DNA from 3 places in the Pseudomonas sp. PA1(2017) genome. Region 3 is predicted to be linked to each of the others. Evidence: riboswitches for the same ligand, from Rfam matches in the RefSeq annotation. Region 3 holds a riboswitch; each other region holds the start of a gene.

Region 1 (10,413 bases), 440 kb from region 3:
ATCATCGCCCAGGCTCCGGAAATCGCAGGCTCGGCGCTGCGCAGCAACCGTATCGAGGCCCATGCGGACTTCGTGCCGTTCGCCGAACTGTTCCCCAACCGTGGCTTCGCTCGCAAGATCTACGACGGCTCCCAGGCCGACGCGCCGACCCTGCACGGCGCGCTGGTGGACGCCGACTATGCCAAGAAGTACCCGGAGATCGTCACGGCCTATCTGCGCGCCGGCCTGGAGGCCGATCGCCTGTTCGCTGCCGAGCCGGAGAAGTACAGTGAGCTGATCGAAAAGGTCACCGGCATCGAGGCAGAGGTGAACTACCTGTTTCACGGTCCGCTGGGTTTGCAGACCCGCGATTTCACCTGGAAGCCTGAATACCGTCAGGCGGTGGCCACCTCCATCGACACCCTCAAGTTGCTAAAGAAGACCGACCGCGGCCTGAACGTCGAGCAATTCATCGATGACCAGTACATCAAGGCCGCCTTCGAGGCCGAGGGGCGGGATTATGGCCAGGCGCTGGCCAACTACGCGCAACTGCCGTTAGAGGCCAACGATGCAGTGACCGGCCAGCCGATCACCGACTTCAAGCGTGTGGCGCAGATCTGGGTGCGTGGCGAGAGCAAAGTGCGCCACTACGCCTCGCCGGAGGCTGCCTTCAAAGCCCTGGCGCAACTTGAGGAAGAGGGCAAGGACATCCGCGCCATCTACGCCCAGGCCGCTGATAGCGGCATCAAGCTGCTGGCCAACCAGGCCTGGTTCGTGCGTAACGGCAAAGGTGAACTCAGCGCCTTCCTGCTCAAGGATCAGGCCCAGGCCTATGCCAAGGCTCACGGCGGTGAAGCGCTGGACTTCGGCAGCGCCAACCAGCGCCAGATAGCCGCCCGCTGATCGGCCTGCTGCGCCATGCACCATGTGGCGCAGCATTTCACTGGAGCCTGATGATGACTTCTCTACACCGCTGGCCCTTGCGTCTGGCTTCGCTCGCCCTGTGCCTGCTTTTCTGGCAGGTGGCGACGCAATCGCGCCTGGATTTCGGTTTGCTGACCTTTACCTATGTGCCCACACCACGCTCGGTGGTAGACGCTGCTGTCGCGCTGGTCGAGTCCAGCAGGCTCTGGGATCACGTTGGCGCCAGCCTGGGCCGGGTGTTTTCCGGTTACCTGATCGCCGCCGTGCTGGGCGTCGCTTTGGGCATCGCCATTGGCCGTTCTCGCTGGGCCGAAGACAGCCTGCTACCGCCGCTTGAAGTGCTGCGGCCGATTCCCGCGGTGGCCTGGATTCCTCTGGCGATCCTGATGTTTCCTTCCTCTGAATTGTCGATGATCTTCATCACCTTCACCGGCGCGCTGTTCCCGGTGCTGCTCAACACCATCCATGGCGTGGAAGGCGTCGATGCCCGCCTGGTCGCCTCGGCGCGCAGCCTCGGGGCAGGGCGCCTGGCGGTCCTCCGTGAGGTGATCCTGCCGGGCGCTGCGCCGAGCATCGTCACCGGCCTGGCGATCGGCATGGGTACTTCGTGGTTCTGCCTGGTCACTGCGGAAATGATCTCCGGGCAGTTCGGTATCGGCTATTACACCTGGGAGTCCTACACCATCCAGAACTACCCGGACATCATCGTCGGCATGCTGCTGATCGGCCTGCTCGGCATGGGCAGCAGCCTGTTGGTCAAGCGCCTCGGCAGTCTGCTGACGCCCTGGTACCGCGCGGGAGGGCGTCACTGATGAGCATCCATGAAACGGCGCTGTCGGCCGGACGGATCGACATCGAAAAACTGACCATCCGCCTCGGCGAAGGCGCCCAGGCATTCGAAGCCGTGCAGGCGCTGGATTTCTCCATCGCCGCGGGCGAGTTCGTGTGCATCCTCGGCCCGTCCGGTTGTGGCAAATCAACCTTGCTTGGCGCCCTGGCCGGGCACCTGACGCCCAGCGCTGGCACCTTGCGGGTCGATGGCCAGGCGGTGGGTGGCCCGTCGCCGCAGCGCGGTATGGTGTTCCAGCACCACACCCTGTTGCCCTGGCGCAGCGTGCTCGACAACGTTGCCTTCGGCCTGAAGATGCAGGGCATCGGCAAAGTGGAACGGCGCCAGCGGGCGCGGGAATTCCTTGGCCTGGTTGGCCTGCAGGATTTCGCCTCGCGCTGGCCCAATCAGCTCTCCGGCGGCATGCAGCAGCGCGCCGAGATCGCCCGGGTGCTAATCAACCGGCCACGCCTGCTGTTGATGGACGAGCCCTTCGGTGCCCTGGACGCCCAGACGCGCAGCAAGATGCAGGAGTTGTTGTTGGATATCTGGGGCCGGGTTCGCACCACGGTGGTGTTCGTCACCCATGACATCGACGAAGCCCTGTTCCTGGCCGATCGCATTCTGGTGATGAGCCCGCGACCGGGCCGCTTTATCGAAGACTTGCGCCTGGACTTCCGTCGCCCACGCCACGCCGGCCTGTTGACCAGTCCCGACTTCGTGCAGCTCAAGCGCCACTGCCTGGAACTGCTGCGCCATGAAGAAGGCCGCGAGCTGCCGCGCCTGACGCCGCTCGGCCTGCCTACCGAACACCCGCCATTGCGAGTAGCGCTATGACCAACCCGAACAACGATATAAGCACCGACAACCCCGACATTCTCGACCTGCTGCCGCGCCTGCAGGATGGCGACGCCGGGGTGCGGTGCATCGCTCTGATCGAACTGGCCGACCTGGAAGAACCAGAGGCGTTGCCCTGGTTGACCCAGGCGCTGACCCGGGACAGCTCTGCCGATGTGCGGGCCGAAGCGGCGCGGCTGCTGGAAGCCTGGGAGGAGCCCGAGGTGGTCGACGCGCTCTGTGCGGCGCTGACCGATGCCGACGCCCGGGTACGCGGCGCGGCGGCGCAGAGCCTCAGCGAACTGAAGAGCGCCGAGGCGGGCCGTGTGGTATTGCCCTGGGCCGTTCATGCCGACGCCTTCGTACGCGCCAGCGCGTTGCGTGCCTTGCGTGAGTTGCGCCTGATCGACAGCGTACCCACCGCTGTTGCGGCGCTGCAGGATAGCGATGCCTTCGTGCGTCGCGAGGCGGTGGGCATTCTTGGCTGGCTCAAGCAAAGCGATGCCTTGCCCTTGTTGGCGCGCCTGGCCAGTGACGATAGCGATACCGAAGTACGCCGTGCGGCAACCGGCGCTTTGGGCCTGGCCAGCGACGACAGCGTGCTGCCGGCCCTAAAGGCGGCGCTCAAGGATCGTGAATGGCAGGTGCGCGAAGAAGCAGCCACCACGCTGGGTAAGGTCGGCCAGGCGGCGGCCGGCCCCGCGCTGCTGGAGGCGCTGAGCGACAGCTACTGGCAGGTGCGCCTGCGCGCGGTGCGCTCGCTCGGTCGCTTGCGCTTCGCAGCGGCGCATGACGGGCTTGTGGAATTGCTCGGGCACGCCATCAGCAACCTGCGCAAGGAATCGGCGCTGGCACTGGGCGAGCTGGGCGATGGCGCCGCGCTGTCAGCCCTGCAAGCCGCCGAGAACGATGCCGACCCGGAAGTGCGCAAGGCCGTGCGGATCGCCATCGGCCAGTTGCGTTCGCTCACCCCATGAACCAGGCGCCCGTCGCAGTACGCAACAGCGCCGCGCAGGGGACGCTAAGCGTCGATTGGGGAGCAGGGCAGGTTCAGGTGCTCGGCCATGGCCGCCTGCGTGCTGCGTGCCCATGCTCGAAATGCCGGGCGGCCTGGTTGGCGCAGCGTATCGATGTGGTGCCGGATGGCATACGCATCACGGCGATCCATGCCCAGGGCTATGGTGTGCAACTGGTGTTCGACGATGGTCACGACCGCGGCATCTATCCCTGGCGTTATTTGCGTGAGCTGGGGGAGGTGGCAGGTTGAGTTGGCCATGCTTGTCGCATGGCCTGGTCGTCGCGGTGCCATCTGCGGGATGACCGAAAATCGCTTCGCGCCGAGGGCGATGCTCCTACTGGCATCGTGTCGAAACGTCGATTTTGCACACGCCTCGATACTGTAGCCGTGCCCTGCGGCGAGTGGTTGTCGCGACGCGGCCTTGGAAAGATGGCTGCAATTGCGCCGCGATGGCGATGCAGCCACTTATCCCTTGTTCTTGCGTTGTGGCTTGGGCCGGCCCTGCACGCACTTGAAGCGCGGTTCGGTCTTGCAGATCACGTAGATGCGGCCGCGACGTTTGACGATCTGGCAGTCGCGATGACGCAACTTGGCCTGTTTAAGCGAGGCGACTACTTTCATGCCTTGGCTCCTGCGAAGCCTGCAAAGCGCTTGTTGAAGCCAGCCACACGGCCTTCGCTGGTGACCTGGCGCTGCTGGCCGGTATAGATGGGATGCGAGGCGCTGGACACGTCCAGGGTGACGTAGGGATAGGTGTTGCCATCGCTGTGCTGGCGAGTCTTGTCGGTGTCGACCGTCGAGCCGATCAGCCAGTAGGCGTCAGCGGCCACGTCGTGGAACAGCACGAGGCGGTAGTCAGGGTGGATACCAGGTTTCATGGGAACTCCGTATTGGTAGGTTATAATGTATCTAAATTGATTTTATCGATTTTGATTCTCATTACAAGCCTGTCTTTGAAATTCTTGAGCCGTCTGTAACGCTGCATAATCAGTGAGATCTGTTCGGTAGGAGCGGTGCGCCTACCGGAGTCAGCCGCTGCTCAGAACGTCACGCCCATACTCACTATCGCCATGCGCGGTGCGCCGGGGTACGTGGGTACGAAGCTGCCGCCGGAGTCGTAGTAGCGCTTGTCGAACAGGTTCTGAACGTTGAGTTGGGTGCGGTAGCGTTGGGCCTGGCCGAAACGGTACGTGAGGTTGGCGTCCCACCGCGTGTAAGCGGGCAGGCTGAAACTGTTGGCGTTGTTGGCCTCGCGTTCACCCACCCGGTTGGCGCCTATGCCGATGCTCAGGCCGGGAAGGGTCGCCAGGTCATAGGTGCTCCACAGGCTGGCATTGCTACGCGGTGCATTGGCCAGACGATTACCTTGCATGCCGCTGTCGGTGTCCTTGCTGATGGTCGTGTCGAGGCGTGTGTAGCTCGCCAGCAGGCGCCAGCGCGGAGTGATCATGAAGGGCAGGTCGATTTCCCAACCCTTGCTGCGTTGCTCGCCAACCTGAATGCTGTAGGTGAAGGTCGGGTCATTGGGGTCCGAGACGAGGCCATCGCGGCGGCGGATGTCAAAAATGGCCAGCGTCGGCGCGAAGCGACCCTCCAGCAGGCTGAGTTTGCTGCCGATCTCGAACTGTTCGCCCGACACCGGTTTGGGTACCTGGCCATCGCGCAGAATGCCGTTGTTCAGCTCGGTACGCATCGACCGCGACCAGCTGGCATAGAGGGAAACTGCATCGACCGGCGTCCAGGTCAGGCCCACGCGCGGCGAGAACGCGTTGAAGCTTTTCTGCGATGCCTCGTCTAAGCCGTACCATTGATCGAAGGTGGAGGCTCTCATTTGGTCGAAACGCCCACCCAGTAGCAGGCGCCAGCGCTCTTCGGCGCCGAAGCTCAGTTCATCCTGGGCATAGAGGGCCCAGGAGTCATTGATGAAGCGGCCCGAACCTGCCGGGCTTAGTGGCCCAGGCGGGCTACCGTAGATCGGGGCATTGAAGTCGATGGAGGAGCTGGCACCTGCAGCGGCATCGTAGTCCCACCAGTCTCGGCTGTACTCGGCGCCCAGCAGGACGCGATGGCCTATTGAGCCGGTCGTCAGGCGGCGACTGATCTCGGCCAGGGCGGTCGCGTCGATCTGTCGGTCCTGATTCCACTGCGGTCGACGGCTGACGGTAGGGGCGCTCGGCGTACCACCGATACCACCGTTGAGGAAACCATAGGCATACCAGTGGCTCGACTGCCGGGCATCAGATGCCTGCAAGGCGGCGTGCAGGTCCCAGTCGTCATCCAGTGCATGATCCAGAGTGACCGAGGCGAGTTTGCTGATGGCACTGACCCGCGTATCGGGTTCTGCGAAATTGCGTGAGCGCGGCGCCTGCAGGTAGAGCGGGTTGTTGCCGAAGCCACGATCCATGTCGGCAACCTTGCGGGCGTACTCGAACTCGATGGTCAGGGTGGTCAGCGGCGCCAGTTTCCAACCGAGCACAGGTGAAATGAACTGGCTCGAGTTGTCGACAAAATCGCGGAAGCTGCCGTTGTCCTGCCAGGCGCTGGTCAGGCGATAGTCGAGGTCGTCAGTGAGCGCGCCGGTGCTGTCCAGGGTGCTGCGATAGAAGTCATACCGCCCGGCACTCACATCGATTCGAGTGCGCTGCTCGGCCTGGGGCTTGCGGGTGACCAGATTGACGACGCCGCCGGGTTCGAAGCGGCCATACAGCGCGGAGGCTGGACCTTTGAGTACTTCTATCTGCTCGATATTGGCCAGCTCGTCGAGGGCGGCGAAGCTACTGCGACGGATGCCGTTCTTCAAGTTGCTTTCAGTGGCGAAGCCGCGCAGTCGAAAACGATCATTCATGCCACCCCAGCCCACCTGATTGGTAACGCCGGGCACAGTACGGATGGCTTCGCCGAAGGTGGTGACGCCACGATCCTCGATCAGCTCGCGGGTTACCGTCTGGATCGAAAAAGGTGTTTCCTTGACTGACGTGTCGCTCTTGTTAGCCGTGGGCGCGATGGTCGATCGATAAGCTTGTTCCCGTGTGCCGAGGATTTCGGTCCGTTCCAGCTCCAACGGTTCCGTGCGGCGTGTCTGTGCGTCGGCCATGGGAGCCAGCAGGGCGATGAAACCGGTGAAAACATAGTGCGTGGGGCGGCAGGATATGTCGGTGAACCGCATTGTGAGAGGATCCTAATATGATGGACGTGCCTTGTGAATTGTTATAACGTAACAATTGTATTGGCAAGATATTTGAGTGCGCCAGCAAGTTCAGGCCCGAGCGTGCTCGCCATGGCCTGAACAAACTGTGGCAAAGCACTGCAGGCGCATCACTTAATCGTTTAAGATGCCGCCGCCGGTTTCCGCGAGGAATTAATAGGGAATCCGTCGCCGCTTCTGGTGGCCAAACGGAACTGCCCCCGCAACTGTAGGTACCGAGCAGCGCTGCATTCGTGTCACTGGAATCGCTTCCGGGAAGGCCGCCGCGTTGCATCGACGTACCAGTCAGGAGACCTGCCGGCATGGGTCTGATCCGCTTCTGGCGGGCAGGCGCCAGTAATCGAACCGCCGGCGGGGTGTCCGGGAGGGGGCATCCGTGATCACTTCCCGCAAGGGACAGGTGCGGCCATGGCCGCGCAGCGTGATGTGTTCTCCAGCCTACGCACTGCCGTTATGCGTATTTGTTGATTAGGAGATCACCCGCATGTTCGTATCACGCCTCGCCGTCATCGGCGCTGCTCTGACGCTGTCCTCCATGGCTCATGCCGCCGGCCCGACCCAATACCCGCTCACCCTGGAAAACTGCGGCCAGTCGCTGACGTTCGCGAAAAGCCCCGGCAACGCCGTGACCATCGGCCAGGCGGGTACCGAAATCCTTTATTCCCTGGGCCTGGGCGAACGCCTGGCCGGTACCTCGCTGTGGTTCAGCCACGTGCTGCCCGAGTTCGAGGCGCAGAATGCCAAGGTGCCGCGCCTGGCCGACAACGACCCAAGCTTCGAATCGGTGATCAACAAGCGCCCGGGCCTGGTGGCGGTGCAGTTCGAGTGGATGGTGGGCGAGCAGGGCGTGGTGGGTACGCGCAAGCAGTTTCACGACCTGAACATCCCCACCTACATCATGCCGACCGACTGCGAAGGCAAGGACAACCTGGTCGGCGCCGACGGTACCCGCCTGCAGCCGTTCCAGATCGACAGCCTGTACAAGAGCATCAACCAGTTGGCGCAGATCTTCGACGTGCAGGACAAGGGCGACGCCCTGGTCGCCGACCTGCAGAAGCGCCTGGCCGCGGCGGTGGCCGGTGCCGAGCAGCGCCAGGCCAAGGACATTTCCGCGCTGTTCTGGTTCTCCAGCCCGGACATGGATCTGGACCCGTACGTGGCCGGCCAGAAGGGCGTGGCCGACTACATGATGAAGTCCTTGGGGCTGCGCAACGTGGTCGAGTCCAGCGAGGAGTGGCCGAGCGTCGGCTGGGAAACCCTGGCCAAGGCCAACCCCACGGTGCTGGTGCTGGCGCGTATGGACCGTCGTCGCTTTCCCGCCGACGATGTGGAAAAGAAGCTCGAATTCCTGCGCAACGACCCGGTCGCCAAGCACATGGATGCCGTCAAGAACGGGCGTATCGTGATCATCGACGCCGATGGCATGCAGGCCTCGCTGCGTATGATCACAGGCATCGAAACCCTCGCCAAGGCCGTTGACGAATTCCAATGATTGCACGCAGTTCTCGCCTGTTCCTGCTGACCATCGCCTGCCTGCTGCTCCTGGGTGTGGCGGTGATCGCCGGAGTCGCCCTGGGCGAAACCCGCATTGCGCCCTCGGTGGTGTTTCAGGTGCTGGCCAACAAACTGTTCGCGGCGGGCTTCGTGCTCGACCCGATCGATGAAGGCATCGTCTGGAATTACCGCCTGACCCGCGCCCTGGTCGCTGCCAGCTGCGGGGCCGGGTTGGCGGTGTCCGGCGTGGTGCTGCAAGCGCTGCTGCGCAACCCGCTGGCCGACCCCTATCTATTGGGAATCTCTGCGGGCGCTTCCACCGGCGCGGTCTCCGTGGCTTTGCTCGGCTTGGGCGCCGGCATGCTGTCGTTGTCCATGGGCGCCTTTCTCGGCGCGGTCGCCGCGTTCGCCCTGGTCGCGCTGCTGGCCCGGGCGGCGGGCGGTGGTGCGATCAGCGGCAGTGCGCAGATCATTCTTGCCGGTATTGCCGGCTCCCAGTTATTCAACGCACTGACCTCGTTTCTGATCACCAAGTCGGCCAGCGCCGAGCAGGCTCGCGGCATCATGTTCTGGCTGCTCGGCAACCTGAGCGGAGTCGACTGGCAAGATGTGCTGCTGGCTGTACCGATGGCCCTGGCCGGGGTCTTGCTGGTCGCCTGGCACACGCGAGCGCTGGATGCCTTCACCTTTGGTGCCGAGTCGGCGGCTTCGCTGGGCGTGCCGGTGCGTCGTGTGCAGGCCACCTTGATCGCCTGTACCGCACTGGTTACCGCGGTGATGGTGTCGATCGTCGGCTCCATCGGCTTCGTCGGCCTGGTGATTCCCCACGCTGCGCGGTTGCTGGTGGGCGCGCGGCATGGCCGGCTGGTGCCGGTTTCGGCGCTGATCGGCGCGGTGTTCCTGATCGCCGCCGATGTGCTGTCGCGCACGGCGATCAAGGGCCAGGTGCTGCCCATTGGGGTGGTCACCGCGCTGGTCGGTGCACCGGCATTCGCGGTGATTCTGGTGCGCGGGAGGCGGGTACGATGAGCACCGTGTTGCAATGCAGCGACCTTGGCTGGTCGGTGAAGGGCCGGGCGATCGTGGCCGGCGTCGATCTGCAGATTCGCCAGGGCGAAACCCTGGGGCTGATCGGGCCCAACGGTTCGGGCAAATCGACCCTGCTCAAGCTGCTTTCCGGCATTCGTGCGCCAGGCAGTGGCCAGGTGCAGTTGCATGGCAAGCCATTGACGAGCCTGAGCCGCCGCGACGTGGCCCGGCAACTGGCTTTCGTCGAGCAGCAGGCCGATACCAGTGATGCGGTGACGGTGCGCGATGCCGTCGAACTGGGACGTACGCCGTGGTTGTCGGCGCTGCAGCCCTGGTCCGTCAGTGACGAGCGCATCGTCATGCAGGCCCTGGCCGACGTGGACATGGCCCACATGCGCGAGCATGCCTGGAGCACTCTGTCCGGGGGCGAGCGCCAGCGCGTACACATCGCCCGGGCGCTGGCCCAGCAGCCGCAAATCCTGCTGCTCGACGAGCCGACCAACCATCTGGACATCCAGCACCAACTGTCGATTCTCAACCTGGTGCGGGCGCTGCCGGTCACCACGCTGATCGCCCTGCATGACCTCAACCAGGCGCTGGAATGCGACCGCCTCGGGGTCATGGAACGTGGCCGGCTGGTGGCACTGGGCGAGCCCGATGAGGTGCTGACCAGCGAACGCCTGCGCGACACCTTCGGCGTGCGCGCTCGCTACCTGACCGACCCGGAAGACGGCGCCCGGGTCCTGCGCTTTCATCCTGCCTGACACGGACGGTTCCCATGCCCATTCGTTACGCAATCGCCTTGCTGGCGACCCTGTTCTGCACCGCGGCCCTGGCCGAGGTGCACGAAGTGAAAATGCTCAACCGTGGCGCTAGCGGGGCCATGGTCTACGAGCCGGATTACCTGGCCATCGCGCCAGGTGACACGGTGAAGTTCATCGCCACCCAGCCGAGCCACAATGCCGCGAGCCTGCCAGGTTTCTTGCCCGATGGCGCCGAACCGTTCAAGGGCAGGATCAACGAAGAAGTCGAAGTGAAATTCGACGTGCCGGGCTTCTATGGCATCCAGTGCATTCCGCACCTGGCCATGGGCATGGT
Region 2 (10,413 bases), on a different contig from region 3:
TCCCCAGATCAGCAGGCTCACAGGTCCTGTAGCAATCATCATGCAGGTCAGCAGGCCAATCCAGAGCCCACCCATCGCCCCGCACAGCGCGGCAAACCAGCGATCCTTTCGAGTGATCGGCTGACGCCACCAAACGACGATTTTTCGTACAGAGTCCATCTGTGACTCCTTTGCCTGACGGGCCAATGTGATCAGAACTCTTCGCTATCGAGCAGCAGGTTTTCCAAGGCCTCGCGGTATTCGCCTGGCTCCTGCCACAGGCCACGCTGCTGGGCTTCGAGCAGGCGCTCGATGATGTCCTGCAGGGCGCCGGGGTTATGCGCCTGGATGAAGTCGCGGGTGCCCTTGTCCATCAGGTAGGCGTCGGTGAGCAGGGCGTACTGGTGGTCGTCGACCAGCTCGCTGGTGGCGTCGAAGGCGAACAGGTAGTCGATGGTCGCGGCCAGTTCGAAGGCGCCCTTGTAGCCGTGGCGCTTCATGCCCTCTATCCACTTCGGGTTGGCCGCACGGGCGCGTACCACGCGGGCCAGTTCCTGCTTGAGGGTACGGATGCGCGGCGTGTCGGGCTGGCTGTTGTCGCCGAAGTAGCTAGCCGCCTTGCCCCCGCGCAAGGTTTCCACTGCCGCCAGCATGCCACCCTGGAACTGGTAGTAATCGTTGGAATCGAGGATATCGTGCTCGCGATTGTCCTGGTTGTGCAGCACCGCCTGCATGCGCTCCAGGCGCTCAGCGAACTGCTCGCGAGCCGGTGCGCCCTCGACGCCCTTGCCGTAGGCGTAGCCGCCCCAGTTCAGGTACACCTCGGCAAGATCCGCACGGTTCTCCCACAGGCGTTCTTCGATAGCGTTCTGCACGCCAGCCCCGTAGGCACCTGGCTTGGAGCCGAAAATCCGCCAGCCAGCCTGGCGCCGCGCCTGGTGTTCGTCCAACCCACCGTCCTGCAGTGCCAGGGCTTCTTCCCAGACACGGGCGGACAGCGGGTTCATGTCCGGTGCCTCGTCCAGATCGGCAACCGCCTGCACGGCGTCATCGAACAGACGGATCAGATTGGCGAAGGCATCGCGGAAAAAGCCGGACACCCGCAGGGTCACATCCACCCGTGGGCGACCGAGCTGCTCCAGTGGCAGCACCTCGAAACGCTCGACCCGCTGGCTACCGGCCTGCCACACCGGGCGCACGCCCATCAGCGCCATGGCCTGGGCGATATCGTCGCCGCCGGTGCGCATGGTTGCGGTGCCCCACACCGACAGGCCGAGCTGGCGCAGGTGGTCGCCTTCGTCCTGCAGGTGGCGTTCGAGCAGGCGGTCGGCGGCCTGCACACCAAGGCGCCAGGCGGTGGGCGTGGGCAGGTTGCGCACGTCCACGGAGTAGAAGTTGCGCCCGGTCGGCAACACGTCGAGCCGCCCCCGGCTCGGCGCGCCACTGGGGCCGGACGGCACGAAACGGCCTTCGAGCGCGCTGAACAGGCCATGCATCTCGGCGTCACCACAGGCGTCCAGCAGCGGAGCGATATGGCCGTGCAGACCGTGCAGCACGAGTTCGCTGAGCGGGCCGACCGACCCGGCCCCTTCGATCAACCGCAACCCGAGCAGCTCAAGGCGCTCGCGGGTGTCGCCCACCGTGCGCCAGGGCTCGTCGCTCAGGCTCGCAAGGAGCTCCGGCCGCGGTCCGGCCCAAGATGCCGCCATATCGCAATCGAGCGGATCGAAATCGAGTGCCAGGTCGCTGGCCAAGGCGCGCAGCAGGCTGGCATTACCGCCCTGCCCGTCGCCACGTGGGATGCGCAGCAGCGCCAGCAGCGTGTCGCGGCGCAACGTGCCGGCTGGCGACTCGCCGAATACATGCAGGCCGTCACGAATCTGCGATTCCTTGAGGTCGCACAGGTAGGCGTCGAGCTGCGGCAACCAGCTGGCAGGGTCGTCATTGAGCTGCAGGCCCAGTTCACGATCGAGGCTGGCCTCGCGCACCTTCTGCAGAATCTCGCCACGCAGCTCGCTGGCGCGGCGCAGGTCGAGCTGGCTCGCGTCGTAATACTCGTCGGCCAGGCGCTCCAGATCGCGCAGCGGACCGTAGCTTTCGGCGCGGGTCAGCGGCGGCATCAGGTGGTCGATGATCACCGCCTGGGTGCGGCGCTTGGCCTGGGCGCCTTCGCCGGGGTCGTTGACGATGAACGGGTAGATGTTCGGCAGCGCGCCGAGAATCGCCGTTGGCCAGCAGCTTTCGGAAAGCCCAACGCTCTTGCCCGGCAGCCACTCCAGGTTGCCGTGCTTGCCGACGTGGATCACCGCGTTGGCCGCGTATACGTGGCGCATCCAGAAATAGAAGGCCAGGTAGCCGTGTGGCGGCACCAGGTCAGGGTCGTGGTAGACCGCCGCGGCATCGACCTGATAACCCCGTGCCGGCTGGATGCCGACGAAGGTCAGGCCAAAGCGCAGGCCGGCGATCATCAGCCGCCCCTCACGGAACATCGGGTCGCTTTCCGGCGAGCCCCAGCGCTCCAGTACCGCCTGGCGATTGGCCTCGGGCAGGGCCGCGAAGCAGCGCTGGTAGTCGTCCAGCGCCAGGCTCTGGGCGCAAGGCCGCAGGTCGAGATTGTCGAGGTCGTTGGTCACGCCGCCGAGCAGTTGGTGGATCAGCGCTGTGCCGCTGTCCGGTAGGCCCTCGACCGGATAGCCCTGGCTTTTCAAGGCTCGCAGGATATTCAGCGCCGCTGCCGGCGTATCCAGGCCGACCCCGTTGCCGATGCGGCCGTCGCGGGTCGGGTAGTTGGCGAGCACCAGGGCAACGCGCTTATCCACAGCCGGCAGTCGCTGCAGGTCGGCCTGACGACGCGCCAGTTCGGCGACGAAATCCATGCCGGGCAGGTGCGCGCGGTAACAGACCACGTCGCTCTGGCTACGCTCGCTGCGCCAGGCCAGGCCCTTGAAGCTGATCGGCCGGGTGATCAGCCGGCCATCCAGCTCCGGCAGCGCGATATGCATGGCCAGGTCGCGAGGGCCAAGGCCCTGGGCGTTGCCTTGCCACTGCTCTTCGCTGTCCAGGGCGCAAAGCGCCTGCAGCACCGGCACGTCGTGGCGGAACGGCCGTGCCTGGGGCGACTCCGGGTTGGACTGGGCGAAACCGGTGGTGTTGATGATCACGCTGGTGCCCGCTTCGTCGAGCCAATCCTCGACCTGCGCCAGGCAGGCTGCCTCCTTGAGGCTGGCCACCGCAATGGGTAAAGGGTTGAGGCCCTGAGCCTGCAGGCGCTGGCAGAAGGAGTCGACGAAGGCGGTATTGGCCGCCTGCACATGGGTGCGATAGAACAGCAAGGCGGCAACCGGTGCGTCCGCTTGCCAGTCGCCGCGCCAGTCCTGCAGCGAGGCGTTGCCGATACGCGGGTGATAGAGGCCGACCCGCGGCAGCGCCTGCGGCGGCTGCCAACCGTAGTCACGGCCCAGGTAATGATCGGCGATGCACTGGAAGAACTGCCGCGCGTTATCCACACCACCCTGACGCAGGTACTGCCAGAGCCGCTCGGCATCCTCGGCGGCCACGTTGCCCAACCCGGTCAGCTCGGGATCGGGGCTGTCGTCGCCAGGCACCAGAATCAGCGTCTTGCCCTGCCCCGCCAGTTCCACCAGGCGCTGAATGCCGTAGCGCCAGTAGCTGACGCCGCCGTGCACGGAAATCAGGATGACCTTGGCGTGCCTGAGCACCTGCTCGACGTAGAAATCCACCGAGGCGTTGTTGCTCAGCTGCGCCGGGCTGGCCAAGCGCAGGCTGGGGTAATCCTCGGGCAGGTGCCGGGCAACCTCGGCCAACAGCGACAGGTGCGAATCACCGGTGCACAGCACCACCAGCTCGGCGGGCGTCTGGCCGAGGTCGGCGATGCTGTCGGCCGGCAGCGACTGGCCGGGCTGGGTACGCAGCAGGTGCATGACGGGCGCCGGTTACGCCAGCGCCGCGTTCAGCTCGGCGGCGATGGCGGTGTGATCCAGCGCCTGGCCGATCACGATCAGGCGGGTCACCCGTGCTTCGTCAGGCTTCCATGCACGGTCGAAATATTTGTCGAACCGCTGGCCGACGCCTTGCAGCAGCAGGCGCATGGGTTTGTTCGGCACGGCAACGAAGCCTTTCACGCGCAGAATGCCGTGTTTGCCGACCACATCCTTCAGCGCAGCGAGTAGTCGCGCCTCGTCCGCTTCCGGTAGTTCCACGTGGAACGAGTCGAATTCGTCGTGATCGTGATCGTCGTCTTCATCGTCGTGGTGAGTGCGGCGGCCCTCGATATGCAGCTCGGTCTCGCTGTTCAGGCCCAGCAACACATTGAGTGGCAGCGAGCCGCCATGAGCCTCGACCACCTTCACCGCCGGCGGCAGCTCCTCGGCCACTTCGGCGCGCACGGCGGCCAACGCGTCGGCATCGAGCAGGTCGGCCTTGTTGAGGATCACCAGGTCGGCGCTGGCCAGTTGGTCGGCGAACAGCTCGTGCAGCGGCGACTCATGGTCGAGATTAGGGTCGAGCTTGCGTTGGGCATCGACCTGATCCGGGAAGGCGGCGAAGGTGCCAGCTGCGACGGCCGGACTGTCGACCACGGTGATCACCGCATCGACGGTGCAGGCGTTGCGGATTTCCGGCCAGTTGAAGGCCTGCACCAGTGGCTTGGGCAGGGCCAGGCCGCTGGTTTCGATGAGGATATGGTCGAGGTCGCCGCGACGCTCCACCAGCTCGCGCATCACCGGAAAGAACTCTTCCTGCACGGTGCAGCACAGGCAGCCGTTGGCCAGTTCGAACACCCGGCCATTGGCCTCTTCCTCGGTGCAGCCGATGGAGCACTGCTTGAGGATTTCGCCGTCGATACCCAGCTCGCCGAATTCGTTGACGATCACCGCGATGCGCCGGCCCTCGGCATTTTCCAGCATGTGGCGCAGCAAGGTGGTCTTACCGGCACCGAGAAAACCGGTGACGATGGTGACGGGAAGTTTGGCGAGCGTTTTCATGGAAGCCCCTGGCGTCTGGAGAAACGGCGAGCGGGCAATAGGATGGCAGGCGCGGGCAAACCCATGCCGAGCATCACCGGATCACCCCGCCCGGTTGTCGAAAGCGTTATCGAGGCAGGTCTCCTGGCTGGCAGGTCATGGCGCGCGGCCGGCCTTCCCGGTTGCCCAGTGGCGATTGGCGACGCACTCGCTGCTTACAGTTGCGGGGGCAGCCACGGCGGTCCGTGTTCCCTCTTAGCTGCTTGATGACAAGCAGCACCTCGAAAACGCAAGGCTACGCAGAGCCCGCCGTACGGTCAATTGCCAGAAGACCTGCAACATATTGACGCACTTGCCGCTTCGTGGTGTTCTTGCCCGGTTGTTTCAGGTGTCTCACGTCGACGTGCGTGAGGTGAAACGGGAAGCCGGTTCGAGTCCGGCGCTGCCCCCGCAACGGTAAGCGAATGCCAGGATCGTTTTGGCCACTGTGCGCATGCATGGGAAGGCCGATCCCCATCGCCGCAAGGTGATCATCGCGAGCCCGGAGACCGGCCTGGATCGTCTGTTTGGCAACCCGCGGTGGGCGGGCACGCGCCGATCGCTGCCTGCCTGTGCGGGCTGTCTCGCCGTGTCCTGCTGTGCCGTTTACCCCTGAGGTCTACGATCATGTCCAGCAGCGTCATTTCCACCTCCAGCGTTTCCACATTGCCCCTCTCACAGCGCATCCTGCTTGCTGTCGGGAGCTGCGTGCTGGGCGCCGTGCTGATTTTCTTCGCCGGCTTCTCCCACGTCGAAGCCCTGCACAACGCCGCCCACGACACCCGGCACAGCGCCGCGTTTCCGTGCCACTGAGGGATTGCTGATGATCAAGCGTATCGCCCAGACCGCCGGCTTCGCCGGCCTGCTCGCCGCCATCGTGCTGACCTTGCTGCAGAGCCTGTGGGTCACCCCGCTGATCCTTCAGGCGGAAACGTTCGAGGTCGCGGAGCCTGCCGCCATCGAGCACAGCCATGACGCCACCGCTGCCCACGACCATGGCGCGAGCGGCCACAGCCACGACGGCGAAGCCTGGGCGCCGGAAGACGGCTGGCAGCGGCTGTTATCCACAGGCCTGAGCAATCTGGTCGTCGCCGTCGGCTTCGCGCTGATGCTCGCCGGCCTGTTCACCCTGCGCGCCCCGGAAAAAACCTCGCAGGGCCTGCTCTGGGGGCTGGCCGGATTCGCCACCTTCGTCCTGGCGCCCGCCAGCGGCTTGCCGCCAGAGCTGCCGGGCACTGCCGCAGCGGAACTGTTGCTGCGCCAGTACTGGTGGATCGGCGCGGCTGCTTCGACCGCTGCGGGCCTGGCGCTGCTGGCGTTCGGCGGCAACTGGATGCTGCGCATTCTCGGTGCGGCGATTCTCGCCTTGCCCCACCTGCTCGGCGCGCCGCAGCCCGACGTGCATGAAAGCCTGGCGCCCGAGGCGCTGGAGCATCAGTTCATTCTCGCCTCGCTGCTGACCAACGCTGCGTTCTGGGCAGCGCTGGGCCTGGCTGCCGCTTGGTTCCACGGCCGTGGGCGCCGGCAGCAGTGAGTGAGCGGCCTGCTCTCGTCGCCGGCCTGGGTTGCCGGCGCGAGTGCTCGCTCGAAGAGTTGCTGAGCCTGCTCGACAACACGCTGGCTGAGCATGGCTCGAGCACTGCCGAGCTGACAGCCCTGGCCAGCAGCGACCACAAGGCTGACGAGCCAGGCTTGCAGCAACTGGCTGCCCAGCTGAACCTGCCGATCCACTTCCTGCCCGCCGAGGTGCTGGCGGGTTACCATGGGCGCCTGACCGAGACCTCGGCGCAGGCGCTGCAGGCTACCGGCACGCCAAGCGTTGCCGAAGCCAGCGCTCTGGCCCTGGCCGAACAGCTGAGTGACCGAACCGCTCGTCTGTGGATAACCAAGCGCAAGAGCGCCAACGCAACACTGGCCGTTGCCCGCAACGATCCGTAGGGTGGATCGGGACGCGTAGTCCACGCTTTCTCTATCCACGGGAAGGCGATCCCCCACCTGGCGACCGCATAAGCCGAACACCACGGTGGAAGAGAAAAGCGTCTTTCACCCTATACCCAGGAATCCCATGACCGTCTATTTCATCGGCGCCGGCCCCGGCGACCCCGAGCTGATCACCGTCAAGGGCCAGCGCCTGATTCATAGCTGCCCGGTAATCCTCTACGCCGGCTCGCTGGTGCCCGAAGCAGTGCTGGCCGGCCACCGCGCCCACCAGGTGGTGAATACCGCCGAGCTGCATCTCGATGAAATCATCGCCCTGCTACAGGCGGCCCATGCACGTGGCGAAGACGTGGCGCGGGTGCATTCGGGCGATCCGTCGCTGTACGGCGCCATCGGCGAACAGATTCGTCACCTGCGTGCGCTGGGCATCCCCTTCGAGATCGTCCCCGGCGTGACCGCCACGGCCGCCTGCGCCGCGCTGCTGGAAAGCGAGCTGACGCTGCCCGCGGTGTCGCAGACGGTGATCCTTACCCGCTACGCCAGCAAGTCGCCGATGCCGGCGGGCGAGCAGTTGCATGATCTCGCCCGCCACGGCGCGACCATGGCCATCCACCTGGGCGTGCAGCACCTGCCAGAGATCGTCGCCGAGTTGCTGCCGCATTACGGCGCCAGTTGCCCGATCGCGGTGGTGCATCGCGCCAGCTGGCCGGACCAGGATTGGGCGGTCGGCACCCTGGCGGATATCGAGGCCAAGGTCAGCGCCAAGGGCTTCCGGCGCACCGCGCTGATTCTCGTCGGCCGGGTGCTGGGTGCGCAAGACTTCGCCGATTCGGCGCTCTACAACGAAGGCCACCGCCATCTGTTCAGGACAAGCGCTGCAGACGATACAGGCTCTCGCTGACCTTGCCGCGGTTGTCGGCAATAACCATCTGCGCGCTGTAGCGGGCGAGGCGTCCATTGAGATCGCTGGCGTACAGCTGCTTGAGAAAGGCCGAGTAATCGACAGCGCTGGGTTCGCCGAACAGCCAGACATGCAGCGCCGGCAGGCGGAAACTCCAGTGTCCCTCATCGCAGTCGAAACCGGACTCGCGCAGCCGGGCGATCACCTGCTGGTCGCCATGCAGCACCGCTTCGCAGCTGCGATACAGGGTGTCGAGCCAGGCACTCATCCGCCTGCAACCTCTGGCAATTCGATACGGAAACAGGCCCCGCCCTGCTGATTGCTCACGCTCAACTTGCCACCCATCTGATTGACCAACCCATAGCTGACCGACAGACCGAGGCCAGTGCCCTTGCCCACCGGTTTGGTGGTGAAGAACGGGTCGAACACCCGGTCCAGCAGCAGCGGGTCGATCCCGCCGGCGTTGTCCTGAACCTGCACGATCACCTTGCCGTCCTCGCACTCACTGCGCAGCAGGATACTGGGCTCGAGTTCCGGGTGCTTGTCCCGCGCGCTTAGCAACGCGTCCTTGGCGTTGACCAGCAGGTTGATGATGACCTGTTCGAGCTGATCGGCATGCCCACGCACCTGGGGCGTGCCGCACAGCTGCAGGGTCAGGTCGATGTCGCGTACCAGTTCGCCTTCGCGGATCAGCGTCAGGGCGCCTTCGATGGCTTCGTCCGGGCTGAACAGATCGTCCTCGACCTCGGAGCGTCGCCCGAAGATGCGCATATGGTTGATGATCTTCGCCGCGCGGGTGATCTGCTGCTCGATACGGCCGAGCTTGTTCTTCAGGTACTCGGGGTTGGCCGAGCCGTTCTCCACGCCCTTGAGAGTGTTGGTGAGGGCAATGCGCATGACGTTGAGCGGCTGGTTGATCTCGTGAGCCAGCCCCGTGGCCATTTCGCCGAGCACCGCCATCTTGGCGCTCTGGTTGAGCATCTGCCGGGCCTTCTGCAGCTCGGTATCGTCGCGACCGACGGCCTGCACCTCGATCAGCTTTCCGTGCTCGTCGAACACCCCGCGCTCGGACAGCACCCACCAGATGTGCTCGCGGCCAGGCAGGTCCATGCGCACCAGCGCCGTACCAACTGGCTCATTGGGGGTCAGCTGGCGATGGCGCTCGCGAAACTGGGTCAGTTCCTGGGCCGAAAGATAAGTGGCCAGGCTGGTACCGGGCAGGTTTTCCTGGCGAATGCCCAGATATTGGGCCAGCGGCCGATTGGCGTAGACCAGGGTAAGGTCGGGGCGATAGCGACAGATGATCGCCGGCGAATCCTCGACCAGGATACGGTAGCGCTCCTCGCTCTCGCGCACCCGCTCGGCGGCCTGGGCAGCGTCGGTTACGTCCAGGCACAGGCCGACCGCTTCAATGGGGATGCCGCGCTCGTCGCGAAGCAGCTTGGCCTCATCCTGCAGCCAGTGGTAGCGACCATCACGGTCGATCAGCCGGTAGCGGCAGCTGGCCACGCCCTGGCTGAGCAGCGTGCGGGTGTGAGCGAAGTAGATGTCGCGATCATCGGGGTGGATGAAATCGGCCACGCTGCGCTGCACGAAGTCATCCAGCGTCCAGCCCAGCAGCGCGCTGCAACTGTCGCTGCAGAACACCGGCACGAAAACGCCTTCGTCGTAGCGGTTCACGTAGATCACCGCCGGCGCACTGGCGACCAGGCTCTTCAGGCGCGTGGTAGCGGCGTCGGCCTCGACCTCCTTGAGCTTCATGTCGTTGATGTCCAGCACGGCGCCGACAATGCGCCGCTGGCCGTTGGCATTGAGGATGCGTGTGTGGATGCGAAACCAGCACAGCGTATCGTCGGCATCGCGCAGGCGCACCACCTGCTCGAATGCCCGGCCGCTCAGTTCGGCGTCGCCCAGGCGGATGCGGAATTCGTCGCGATCGGCCGGGTTGAGCAGCTCCAGCCAGTCGGCCAGGGTGACCGCCTCATCCTCGCTGAAACCGAAACGCTGAGTCAGGCAGGGCGCCAGCAGGAAGGCACCGCTGCGCGGTACGTACTCCCACCAGCCGGTGCCCAGCAGGCTCTGCAGAATATCCACTCGCTCGCCGTGCACCTTGCGATTCTGCTCATCGAGACGTTGCAGCAGCGGCGCGGCGACATGGGCGAACAGATCCAGCCAGTCACGGGTATTGAGCTCGGGCATGCTCTGGTGGGCGACGTACGGCGAGCACAGCAGCCAAGCGCGGATGCCCTGGTGGTCGGCGTACGGCACCAGCCACACCGAATCCGCAGCGTGCCATTCGGCGACTCCGGCATCACCGCGCAGCCACTGCACCGGCTGGTCGCCGGCATAGTGCTGCAACTCCCGCGGCAGGTGCTGGCCATCGTCCCAGAACACCGGCGTCAGGGCATCGCGGTAATGGCCGACGACCTGCCAGCCGCCGCGCAGGGTATCCGGTAGCGCCAGGGCCACACAGGCCATACGCAGGGCCTGGGCCATGGCACCCAGCCAGTCGTGAATATGCCGCGCAAGTTCCACCCGCTCGGTGCCGCGCACGGTCTGCGCCACGGCGCTGAT
Region 3 (10,413 bases):
CCGACGAGATCGGCGCGACCAAGATGGCCCTCGGTCACCACCGTGACGATATCCTCGAAACCTTCTTTCTCAACATGTTCTATGGCGGCACGCTCAAGGCCATGCCGCCCAAGCTGCGTGCCGACGATGGCCGCAACGTGGTGATTCGCCCGCTGGCCTACTGCAGCGAGGTCGATATCGAGGCCTACAGCACGCTCAAGGGATTTCCGATCATCCCGTGCAACCTGTGCGGCTCCCAGGAAAACCTGCAGCGCCAGGTGGTCAAGGACATGCTGCAGGAGTGGGAGCGAAAGTCGCCGGGGCGTACCGAGATCATGTTCCGCGCCCTGCAGAATGTGGTGCCTTCGCAACTGGCTGACCGCAACCTGTTCGATTTCACCAGCCTGAAGATCGACGAGCAGGCCACGCCGCGCTTTCTGAACGTGATGAACCTGTAATTTCGAGGGCTGACTCCAAGCGATGCACGATTATCGATGGCTGCATGAATACTGCGTGAACCGTTTCGGCTCGCTCGAGGCACTCGAGGCGCGCCTGCCGCAGCCCGTCTCCGACAAAAAGCTACGGGCGCTGGGTAATGATCGCTACCTGTCCATCATGAGCCTGCGCATATTCCGGGCTGGCCTCAAACACAGCCTGGTCGATGCCAAGTGGCCGGCCTTCGAGGAAGTGTTCTTCGGCTTCGATCCGGAAAAGGTCGTGCTGATGGGCGGCGAGCGCCTGGAGCGTCTGATGCAGGATGCTCGGTTGATTCGCCATCTGGGCAAGCTCAAGAGCGTGCCGCGCAATGCGCAGTTCATTCTCGACGTGGAGTGTGGTGCGCTGAGCGGGCCTGCCGCTGCCGCGAAGGCCGGCACGCCGAAGCCGGGTTTCGCCTTTGGCGCGTTGATCGCCGATTGGCCGGTGACCGATATCGTCGGTCTCTGGCACTGGCTGGCCAAGCAAGGCAGCCAGTTGGGCGGGCTTTCCGCGCCGCGTTTCCTGCGCATGGTCGGCAAGGATACCTTCATCCCCAGCGATGACATGGTCGCCGCCCTCAAGGCCCAGAAGATCATCGACAAGACGCCCAATAGCCAGCGCGACCGGGCGGCGGTTCAGGCCGCCTTCAATCAGTGGCATGCAGAAAGCGGCAGGCCGATGTGTCAGCTTTCAGTGATGCTGGCGCACACGGTCAACCATTGATGGCGGCGCAACTGCAGCGCCTGGTGTCAGCGTTCATCGATGCCCGGCGCATCCTGATCATCACCGGGGCGGGAATATCGGCCGATTCCGGCTTGCCGACCTACCGCGGCATCGGCGGCCTCTACAACGACCATACCGATGACGGTGTGCCGATCGAGGTGGCAATGTCCGGCGACATGCTGCGCCGCGATCCGGCGCTGTGCTGGAAGTATCTGGCGCAGCTTGGCAGCGCTTGCCTGGGCGCCCAGCCCAATGCCGCCCACCGGGCGATAGCCGAGCTGCAGACGCTCAAGCCGGATTGCTGGGTGCTGACCCAGAACATCGACGGCTATCATCGCCTGGCCGGCAGCCCCGACGATCGCTTGATCGAGATTCACGGTGAATTGGCGCCCCTGTATTGCCAGGTTTGCCGGGAAACCGACGAGCGGTTGGGCGAGCATCTGCAGCGACCCCTGCCGCCTATGTGCGTGGCCTGTGGAGGGGTGTTGCGGCCACCCGTAGTGTTGTTCGGCGAGCGGCTGCCGCCACTGGCCGTAGAGCGTCTATATGGGCAGATGCGGGAGGGCTTCGACCTGGTGATCAGTGTCGGAACCAGCGCCAGCTTTCCTTATATAGCCGAGCCGCTGATACAGGCGCGCCGTTCGGGCAAGGTCACGGTCGAGGTCAATTTGTCGCACACGGACGTCAGCGCACTGGTTGACTTCAGGCTGGAAAAGCGGGCCTTAGATGTTTTCCCGGAACTACTGAGTCACATTGCTGATCATAATATTTGCAAATGATCCCGTTAGCGGGCATAGTCGCGGCTGATCAATTTTCATGCCACGGTCGTGCCCATGCGCCAACGCTTCGCACCCCTCGTGCCTCTCGCACTCACAATGGTTCTCGCCGCGTGCGCTAACCATGCTCCACAATCCCAGATTGATGCGCCGTCGGCCCAGGCTTCCTTGCCTGCCAGGCCAGTCGTAGTAGCGCCCGCTCTCGATCAGGCCGATGCCGGTGCAGACGACGCCGCTGCCGAATTCGCCGATCACGCACCCTATGAGCTGCCGCAGTTGGCCGACAGCGTGCTGGAAAAGGGCATCTCCCTGATCGGCACTCGCTACCGTTTCGGTGGCAACTCGGTGAAGACCGGGTTCGACTGCAGTGGCTTCATCGGTTACCTGTTCCGCGAGGAGCTGGGCATGGAACTGCCGCGCTCGACCCGCGACATGATCAACATCGATGCTCCGTTGGTCGAACGCAAGGCGCTCGAGCCGGGTGATCTGGTGTTCTTCAGCACCGCCGGCCGTGGCCGCGTCAGCCATGCAGGCATCTACCTGGGTGACGATCAGTTCATCCATTCCTCCAGCAGCCGCAGCGGTGGCGTGCGCATCGACAGCCTGGATGATGGCTACTGGAAGCGTACGTTCATCGAAGCCAAGCGCGTTCTGGCGCTGGCGCCGACCGAGCATCTGGCCTCCCAGCACTGATAAATCGTTGCCTGATCGAGTCGGTCGGGCAACAATTTTAATGTTTTCAAGTGACTGCAGCGTAAAGCTAAAGCTTGCACTGCAGTTGTGAACGCGGCAGAGTAGGGCGCATTCAGGCTCCAGGATCGTCCGTCCATGACTGCCACCATCCGCATCGCCTTCCTCTTGCTCGCGGCACTGCTCAGTGCTTGTTCCAGCCGGGCGCCCGTACCTGCTCCGAAACCTGTCGTCGTCATGCCTGCTCCCGGTGCCTATCAGGGTGGCGCGGATGATGTGCTGTTTCGTGCGCTCGGTCTGGTGGGTACCCCTTATCGCTACGGCGGCAACACGCCGGACAGCGGTTTTGATTGCAGCGGCCTGATCGGCTACGTGTACCGTGATGCCGCCGGCATCAGCCTGCCACGCTCGACCCGCGAGCTGATCAGCATGCGCGCGCCGACCATCGGCCGCGATTCCCTGCGCAGTGGTGACCTGGTGTTCTTCGCTACCAGCGGTGGTAGGCAGGTCAGCCATGCCGGCATTTACGTCGGTGAGGGGCGCTTCGTGCATGCGCCGTCATCGGGCGGCACCGTCCGCCTGGACAGCCTCGGCAACAGTTACTGGCAGCGCACCTATATCGAAGCCAAGCGCGTTTTTCCGGTGGAGCTTGCCAGCCATCCCTGAGCTGCCGTCGCCCAGAGCAGCGCTACATGGCTGACTCTCCGATTGACGCTTATGCCGTCAGTCCTTACCCTTTGCGACCTGCTTCAGGTGTCCCTGGTCTCGGCCAGGGGTGAAACTGGGAAGTCGGTGCGCTGCCGCCAAGCGAGCAATGCCGACGCTGCCCCCGCAACGGTAAACGAGCCCAACCATGCTTCTGGCCACTGTATCTTCGATGCGGGAAGGCGGCGTGGTTCGTCGTGTTCTGTGAACGCGGCACTCGTGAGCCCGGAGACCGGCCTGTCGCTTTTTCCTTAGGTTGCGCGGTGGGCGCGGCCGGTGCGCGGCCCTAGGGCCAGCCCCTGCCTGCTCCTGCGTGATCGTTTTTATCGTCGGGCACCGATACGTGCTCGAACCGCGCGAGCTTGCTGGCGCCGAGGAGATCCCATGAGCGAATCGACCCCATCCCCCAGCCGCGAATCGGCCGAGCGCGACGCGCGCCATAACGCCCGCATGGCGCGCAAGAAAGCGCTGATGGACGAAAAGATCGCCCAGGCCCAGGAAGAATACGGCTTGCTGCTGGTGCACAGCGGCAACGGCAAGGGCAAGAGCAGTTCGGCCTTCGGTATGGTTGCCCGTGCGCTCGGCCATGGCCTGAAAGTCGGCGTCGTGCAGTTCATCAAGGGCGGCATGGCCACCGGCGAAGAGCACTTCTTCCGGCGCTTTCCCGATGAAGTCAGCTACCACGTGATGGGCGAGGGCTACACCTGGGATACCCAGGATCGCCAGCGCGATGTCGAGAAGGCACGCTTGGCCTGGGATGTTGCCAGGCAGTTGCTGAACGATCCGCAGATCGCCCTGGTGGTGCTGGACGAACTGAACATCGCCCTCAAGCACGGCTACCTGGATGTGGACGTGGTGCTGCGCGATATCGAATCGCGCCCGGAGCTGCAGCACGTCGTGGTGACCGGTCGTGGCGCACCGCCAGCCCTGCTCGAAGCGGCCGATACGGTGACCGAAATGACTCTGGTCAAGCATGCCTTCAAGGCCGGTGTGAAGGCGCAGAAGGGCGTGGAATTTTGAGCACGACAGATGCGCTTTCCGCCGAGCCTGGGGCGCCACGGCAGTGCCCGGCCCTGGTGATCGCCGCGCCCGCCTCGGGGCAGGGCAAGACCACCGTCACTGCTGCCCTGGCGCGCCTGCACACCCGACGAGGCAAGCGGGTACGGGTGTTCAAGTGTGGGCCGGACTTTCTCGACCCGATGATTCTTTCCCGCGCCAGCGGCAACCCGGTCTATCAGCTGGACCTGTGGATGGTCGGCGAAGCCGAGAGCCGCCGCCTGCTCTGGGAAGCCGCTGGCGAGGCCGATCTGATTCTGATCGAAGGGGTAATGGGCTTGTTCGACGGTTCGCCGTCGGCAGCTGACTTGGCGCGCCGTTTCGGTGTGCCGGTGCTCGGGGTGATCGATGGCTCGGCCATGGCCCAGACCTTCGGCGCCCTGGCCGTCGGCCTGGCCAGCTACCAGCCTGACCTGCCGTTCTCCGGCGTGCTCGGCAACCGCGTCAATCCGGGTCGCCATAACGACCTGATCCGTGACAGCCTGCCGGCTTCGATCCGCTGGTATGGCTCGTTGCCACGCCGTGCGGCCATCGAACTGCCCAGCCGGCACCTCGGCCTGGTGCAGGCTGGCGAACTCGTCGACCTCGATACGCGCCTGGATACCGCGGCCGATGCTCTGGAGCAGACGGCGACGATCACGCTGCCGCCGCCGGTGACCTTCGCCGCGCCCTCGACCGAATCGGTAGCGCCGCTGCTCGCTGGCGTACGCATCGGTGTGGCTTTTGATGCTTCCTTCGCGTTCATCTACCAGGCCAATCTCGACCTGCTCGAGCAGATGGGCGCGACGCTGACGTTCTTCAGCCCGCTGACCGACGAGGCGCTGCCCGACGTGGACAGCCTTTACCTGCCGGGCGGCTACCCGGAGTTGCATCTGCAGGCGCTGGCCGCCAATCGGCCGATGATCGACGCCATCAAGGCCCATCAGCAGGCCGGCAAGCCGCTGCTCGCCGAGTGCGGCGGCATGCTGTATCTGCTCGAGTCGCTGAGCGATGTCGCTGGCGAGCGCGCCGAGCTGGCCGGTCTGCTGCCTGGCACTGCGCAGATGCAGAAGCGTCTGGTTGCCCTGGCCCTGCAGAGTGTCGAACTGCCCGAGGGCGTGCTGCGCGGGCACAGTTATCACCACTCGTGCCTGGACTCTGCGCTGCAGCCGCTGGCCCGCGGGGACTGCCCGAACGACAAGCCGGTCAGCGAGGCGGTGTTCCGACTCGAGCGCCTGACCGCGTCCTATATTCATTTCTACCTGCCTTCCAATCCGCCAGCCGCTGCGGCGTTGTTTCGTCCATGACCGCGCACGCCTTCAGCGCCGAGGAGCGCGCCGCGGTCTACCGCGCCATTGCCGAGCGCCGTGACATGCGCCATTTCAGTGGTGGCGAGGTCGCGCCCGAGTTGCTCGCCCGCCTGCTTGAAGCGGCGCACCAGGCGCCCAGCGTTGGCTTGATGCAGCCGTGGCGTTTCATCCGCATCACCCGGCCGGCGCTGCGTGAAGCCATCTATCAGTTGGTCGAGCGCGAGCGCCAGCTGACCGCCGAGGCACTGGGCGAGCGCTCCGACGAATTCATGCGGCTGAAGGTCGAGGGCGTTCGCGACTGCGCCGAAGTGCTGGTGGCGGCCTTGATGGAAGGCCGCGAGGCCCACGTGTTCGGCCGGCGCACCTTGCCGGAAATGGACATGGCGTCGCTTTCCTGCGCGATCCAGAACCTATGGCTGGCGGCCCGTGCCGAAGGCCTGGGCATGGGCTGGGTGTCGCTGTTCGACCCCGTCGCCCTGGCCGAGCTGCTGGGCATGCCGCCGGGCAGCAAGCCGGTCGCGGTGCTCTGCCTGGGGCCGGTGCAGGCCTTTTACCCGGCGCCGATGCTGGCCCAGGAAGGTTGGGCGCAAGTGCGGCCGCTGCACGAACTGCTGTTCGAGGATCGTTGGGATCAGCATGAATAACGAGAACCGTCCATGAGCCTGATCCTCAGCGCTGTCGCGGGCGTGGCTATGGATGCCGCCCTCGGCGAGCCGAAGCGCTGGCACCCGCTGGTGGGTTTCGGCAAGCTGGCCAACCGCCTGGAGCAGCGCTTCAACCCATCCGGTGGTGGCTGGCGCAGCCATGGCGTGAGCGCCTGGTGCCTGGCGGTGCTGCCGTTGACGCTGCTTACCGTGCTGCTGGTGCAACTGCCGTGGATCGGCTGGCTGGTGCAGATCGTCGTCCTCTACGCCGCCCTGGGGCTGCGCAGCCTCGATCAGCATGCCCAGCCGGTGGCCCAGGCGCTGCGCCTGGGTGATCTGCCGGTGGCGCGCCAGCGAGTGGGCTACATGGTCAGCCGACGTACCGAGGACCTGGACGCCACTGGCGTGGCCCGTGCGGGTACCGAGTCGGTGCTGGAGAACGGCAGCGATGCGGTGTTCGCCGCGCTGTTCTGGTTTCTCGTCGCCGGGGCGCCGGGTGTGGTGCTGTACCGCCTGAGCAACACCCTGGACGCCATGTGGGGCTACCGCAACGAGCGCTTCGAGCGCTTCGGCTGGGCCGCCGCGAAGATCGATGATCTGCTCAATTACGTGCCGGCCCGGCTGGTGGCGCTGACCTATGCCGTACTGGGTCACAGCGCCCTGGCGATGCGTTGCTGGCAGCGCCAGGCACCACGATGGGACAGCCCCAACGCCGGGCCGGTGATGGCAGCGGGAGCGGGTGCGCTGGGCGTCAGCCTCGGCGGCGCGGCGGTCTATCACGGTGAGCTGCACCAGCGCCCCGAGCTGGGCGAAGGCCCGCCGCCACGGGCGCGGGATATCGAGCGGGCGATGAACCTGGTGTGGGGCGGCGTGCTGCTCTGGTTGCTGCTGATGCTGATCGTGGAGGTGTGCATTGCTTGAGCACGGCGGGCGGTTGCGCAAGGCGGCGCTTCGCTATGGTATTGCGCTGGGCGACTGGCTGGACCTTTCGACCGGCGTGGCGCCATACGGCCTGCCGCTTCCGGAAATTCCCGCGCAAGCCTGGAACCGCCTGCCGGAGCAGGACGACGGTCTGGAAGCCGCCGCCTGCGCCTATTACGGCGCTGCCGACCTGCTGCCAGTGGCCGGCTCCCAGGCGGCGATCCAGTGCCTGCCGCGGCTGCGCCGCGAGGCACGGGTCGGCATCGTCTCGCCGGCCTACGCCGAGCACGCGGCGGCCTGGCAGCGTGAAGGGCATCGGGTGCTGGAGATCAGCGAGGCCGGCGTCAATCGCGCCCTGGAACGGATCGACGTGCTCTTGCTGGTCAACCCCAACAACCCTACCGGGCGGCGGTTTTCCCCCGAGCAGCTGTATGCCTGGCATGCGCGTCTGGCCGAGCGGGGCGGCTGGCTGATCGTCGACGAAGCCTTTGTCGACTGCATCCCGGAGCAAAGCCTGGCGGTCCATGCGCAATTGTCAGGGCTGATCGTGCTGCGCTCGTTCGGCAAGTTCTTCGGCATGGCCGGTGCCCGGCTGGGCTTCGTGCTGGCCGAGCGCACGCTGCTCGATGAGCTGGAAGAAATGCTCGGGCCCTGGACGATCAGCGGCCCGACCCGCTGGCTGGCGACCCGGATGCTCGAAGACAAGGCTGCTCAGCAAGCCCAGCGCCAGCGCCTGAGTAATGATGGCCAGCGCCTGGCCAGCCTGCTGCGTGAGCATGGTCTGGCGCCCACCGGTGGCTGTGCGCTGTTCCAGTGGATCGCCAGCGAGCACGCTGCGCTGCTGCATGAATTCCTCGCCTGCAATGGCATCTTCACTCGCCTGTTCGAGCGCCCGGCCAGCATTCGTTTCGGCCTGCCGCCCGATGAAGCCGGTTGGCAGCGCCTGGCCGCGGCGCTAAAGGTCTTTGCCGAGGAGGCACGATGAGTCATCTGCAAGCCGGCGCCACCCTGATGGTGCAGGGCACCACCTCGGATGCGGGCAAGAGCACCCTGGTGACCGCTCTGTGCCGCTGGTTGCAGCGCCAGGGCATCAGCGTGGCGCCGTTCAAACCGCAGAACATGGCGCTCAACAGCGCGGTGACCGCCGACGGTGGCGAGATCGGTCGGGCCCAGGCGGTGCAGGCCCAGGCCTGTGGCCTGCCGGCGCACACCGACATGAACCCGGTGCTGCTCAAGCCCAACAGCGACACCGGCGCCCAGGTGATCATCCATGGCCAGGCCGTCGGCAACATGAATGCCGTGGCCTATCACGACTACAAGCGCGTCGCCCGTGAAGCGGTGCTGGCGTCTCACGCTCGCCTGCGGGCGAACCACCAGGTGGTGATGGTCGAGGGCGCCGGCTCGCCGGCCGAGATCAACCTGCGCGCCAACGATATCGCCAACATGGGCTTCGCCGAAGCGGTCGACTGCCCGGTGATCCTGATCGCCGATATCGACAAGGGCGGCGTCTTCGCGCATCTGGTCGGCACGCTGGAGCTGCTTTCGCCGAGTGAGCAGGCGCGCCTCAAGGGCTTCGTGATCAACCGGTTTCGCGGTGATATCGCCTTGCTCAAACCGGGGCTGGACTGGCTCGAGCAGCGCACCGGCAAACCGGTGTTGGGCGTGTTGCCGTACCTGATGGATTTCCATCTGGAGGCCGAGGACGCCATCGACCGGCGTCAGGTGAGCAAGGCCGATCAGGTGCTCAAGGTAGTGGTACCGGTGCTGCCGCGGATCAGCAACCACACCGATTTCGATCCGCTGCGCCTGCACCCACAGGTGGAGCTGACCTTCGTCGGCCCCGGCGAAGCCATTCCGCCGGCCGACCTGATCATCCTGCCCGGTTCCAAGAGCGTACGCGCCGACCTCGCCTTCCTGCGCAGCGGCGGCTGGGCGGCGGCCATCGACCGGCACCTGCGCTACGACGGCAAGTTGCTGGGCATTTGTGGCGGCTTGCAGATGCTCGGGCGCCGGGTCGAGGACCCGCAAGGGCTGGAAGGGCCGGCGGGTGGAAGCGACGGTTTCGGCCTGCTGCAGATCGATACCGTGCTGGAACCGCACAAACAGCTGCGCAACGTCAGTGGCCGGCTGTGCCTGAACGATGCCGCCATCAGCGGCTACGAAATCCATGCCGGGGTGACGTCCGGCGCCGGCCTGCAGCGCGCCGCCGTGAGGCTCGACGATGGCCGCAGCGACGGCGCTTCGAGCGAAGATGGCCAGGTCATGGGCACCTATTTGCATGGGCTGTTCGAGTCCTCGGCGGCGTGCAGCGCATTGCTGCGTTGGGCCGGGCTGCGTGACGTGCAGACCGTGGATTACCACGCGCTGCGCGAGCGCGACATCGAGCGCCTCGCCGATCTGGTCGAAAACCATCTGGATAAAGCCGCCTTGCGTGCGCTCTGCGGTCTGGACGAGGAGGCGTGCTAGATGCGTGAGCTGATTCTGGGTGGCGCCCGCTCGGGCAAGAGCCGCCTGGCAGAGCGCCTGGCCGCCGAGTCCGGGCTGGAGGTCGTCTATGTTGCCACCAGCCAGCCGCTCGACGGCGAGATGAACAGCCGCATCCGTTCGCACCGTGACCGCCGCCCGGTCGAGTGGGGGCTGGTCGAGGAGCCTTTGGCGCTGGCGCGAGTGCTCGAAGAACAGGCTTCGCCAGGGCGTTGCCTGCTGGTCGACTGCCTGACCCTTTGGCTGACCAACCTGCTGATGCTGGAGGACGAAGCACGCCTGAGCTGCGAGTGCGACGCACTGCTGGCGGGCCTGCAAGCCTTACCCGGTCGGGTGATTCTGGTCAGCAACGAAACCGGCCTCGGCGTGGTGCCGATGGGCGAGCTGACCCGCCGTTACGTGGATGCCGCCGGTTTGCTGCACCAGGCCGTTGCCGAGCGCTGCGAGCGCGTGGTGTTTACCGTGGCCGGCTTGCCGATGATTCTCAAGGGAGACCCGTTATGACCCTCGACTGGTGGCTCAACCCCACGCAGCCGCTGGACCCGGTGGCGCGCGACAAGGCCGCGGCTCGCCAGGCCCAACTGACCAAACCGGCCGGCTCGCTTGGTGAGCTGGAGCGCCTGGCGGTGCACCTGGCGGCGCTACAGGGCCGTGAGCGGCCGCTGATCG

What was found. A riboswitch is a leader RNA that binds a small molecule or an ion and turns the genes downstream of it on or off. The one in region 3 is predicted to bind cobalamin.
Region 1: it holds a riboswitch for cobalamin, as region 3 does, so the genes downstream of both, BVH01_RS11235 (ABC transporter substrate-binding protein) here and cobO (cob(I)yrinic acid a,c-diamide adenosyltransferase) in region 3, are expected to answer to the same signal.
Region 2: it holds a riboswitch for cobalamin, as region 3 does, so the genes downstream of both, BVH01_RS03985 (CbtB domain-containing protein) here and cobO (cob(I)yrinic acid a,c-diamide adenosyltransferase) in region 3, are expected to answer to the same signal.

The regions. Positions count from the first base shown of each region.
Region 1 covers NZ_MSXU01000009.1:891,026-901,438, reverse strand. Annotated here, with positions in the region: gene BVH01_RS11275 (ABC transporter substrate-binding protein) at 1-882, shown strand, start outside; gene BVH01_RS11270 (ABC transporter permease) at 933-1,715, shown strand; gene BVH01_RS11265 (ABC transporter ATP-binding protein) at 1,715-2,569, shown strand; gene BVH01_RS11260 (HEAT repeat domain-containing protein) at 2,566-3,546, shown strand; gene BVH01_RS11255 (gamma-butyrobetaine hydroxylase-like domain-containing protein) at 3,543-3,836, shown strand; gene ykgO (type B 50S ribosomal protein L36) at 4,053-4,208, opposite strand; gene BVH01_RS11245 (type B 50S ribosomal protein L31) at 4,205-4,465, opposite strand; gene BVH01_RS11240 (TonB-dependent siderophore receptor) at 4,627-6,753, opposite strand; cobalamin riboswitch at 6,913-7,109, shown strand; gene BVH01_RS11235 (ABC transporter substrate-binding protein) at 7,277-8,284, shown strand; gene BVH01_RS11230 (iron ABC transporter permease) at 8,281-9,315, shown strand; gene BVH01_RS11225 (ABC transporter ATP-binding protein) at 9,312-10,079, shown strand; gene BVH01_RS11220 (pseudoazurin) at 10,094-10,413, shown strand, end outside.
Region 2 covers NZ_MSXU01000001.1:872,605-883,017, reverse strand. Annotated here, with positions in the region: gene BVH01_RS04000 (hypothetical protein) at 1-159, opposite strand, end outside; gene cobN (cobaltochelatase subunit CobN) at 192-3,920, opposite strand; gene cobW (cobalamin biosynthesis protein CobW) at 3,933-4,982, opposite strand; cobalamin riboswitch at 5,078-5,260, opposite strand; cobalamin riboswitch at 5,331-5,533, shown strand; gene BVH01_RS03985 (CbtB domain-containing protein) at 5,628-5,813, shown strand; gene BVH01_RS03980 (CbtA family protein) at 5,824-6,534, shown strand; gene BVH01_RS03975 (cobalamin biosynthesis protein) at 6,531-6,938, shown strand; gene cobM (precorrin-4 C(11)-methyltransferase) at 7,066-7,839, shown strand; gene BVH01_RS03965 (hypothetical protein) at 7,802-8,107, opposite strand; gene BVH01_RS03960 (PAS domain-containing protein) at 8,104-10,413, opposite strand, start outside.
Region 3 covers NZ_MSXU01000009.1:1,332,588-1,343,000, reverse strand. Annotated here, with positions in the region: gene ttcA (tRNA 2-thiocytidine(32) synthetase TtcA) at 1-437, shown strand, start outside; gene BVH01_RS13095 (DNA-3-methyladenine glycosylase I) at 460-1,179, shown strand; gene BVH01_RS13090 (NAD-dependent deacylase) at 1,179-1,958, shown strand; gene BVH01_RS13085 (C40 family peptidase) at 2,013-2,648, shown strand; gene BVH01_RS13080 (C40 family peptidase) at 2,784-3,311, shown strand; cobalamin riboswitch at 3,380-3,606, shown strand; gene cobO (cob(I)yrinic acid a,c-diamide adenosyltransferase) at 3,735-4,370, shown strand; gene BVH01_RS13070 (cobyrinate a,c-diamide synthase) at 4,367-5,692, shown strand; gene bluB (5,6-dimethylbenzimidazole synthase) at 5,689-6,339, shown strand; gene cbiB (adenosylcobinamide-phosphate synthase CbiB) at 6,352-7,260, shown strand; gene cobD (threonine-phosphate decarboxylase CobD) at 7,253-8,245, shown strand; gene BVH01_RS13050 (cobyric acid synthase) at 8,242-9,726, shown strand; gene cobU (bifunctional adenosylcobinamide kinase/adenosylcobinamide-phosphate guanylyltransferase) at 9,727-10,248, shown strand; gene cobT (nicotinate-nucleotide--dimethylbenzimidazole phosphoribosyltransferase) at 10,245-10,413, shown strand, end outside.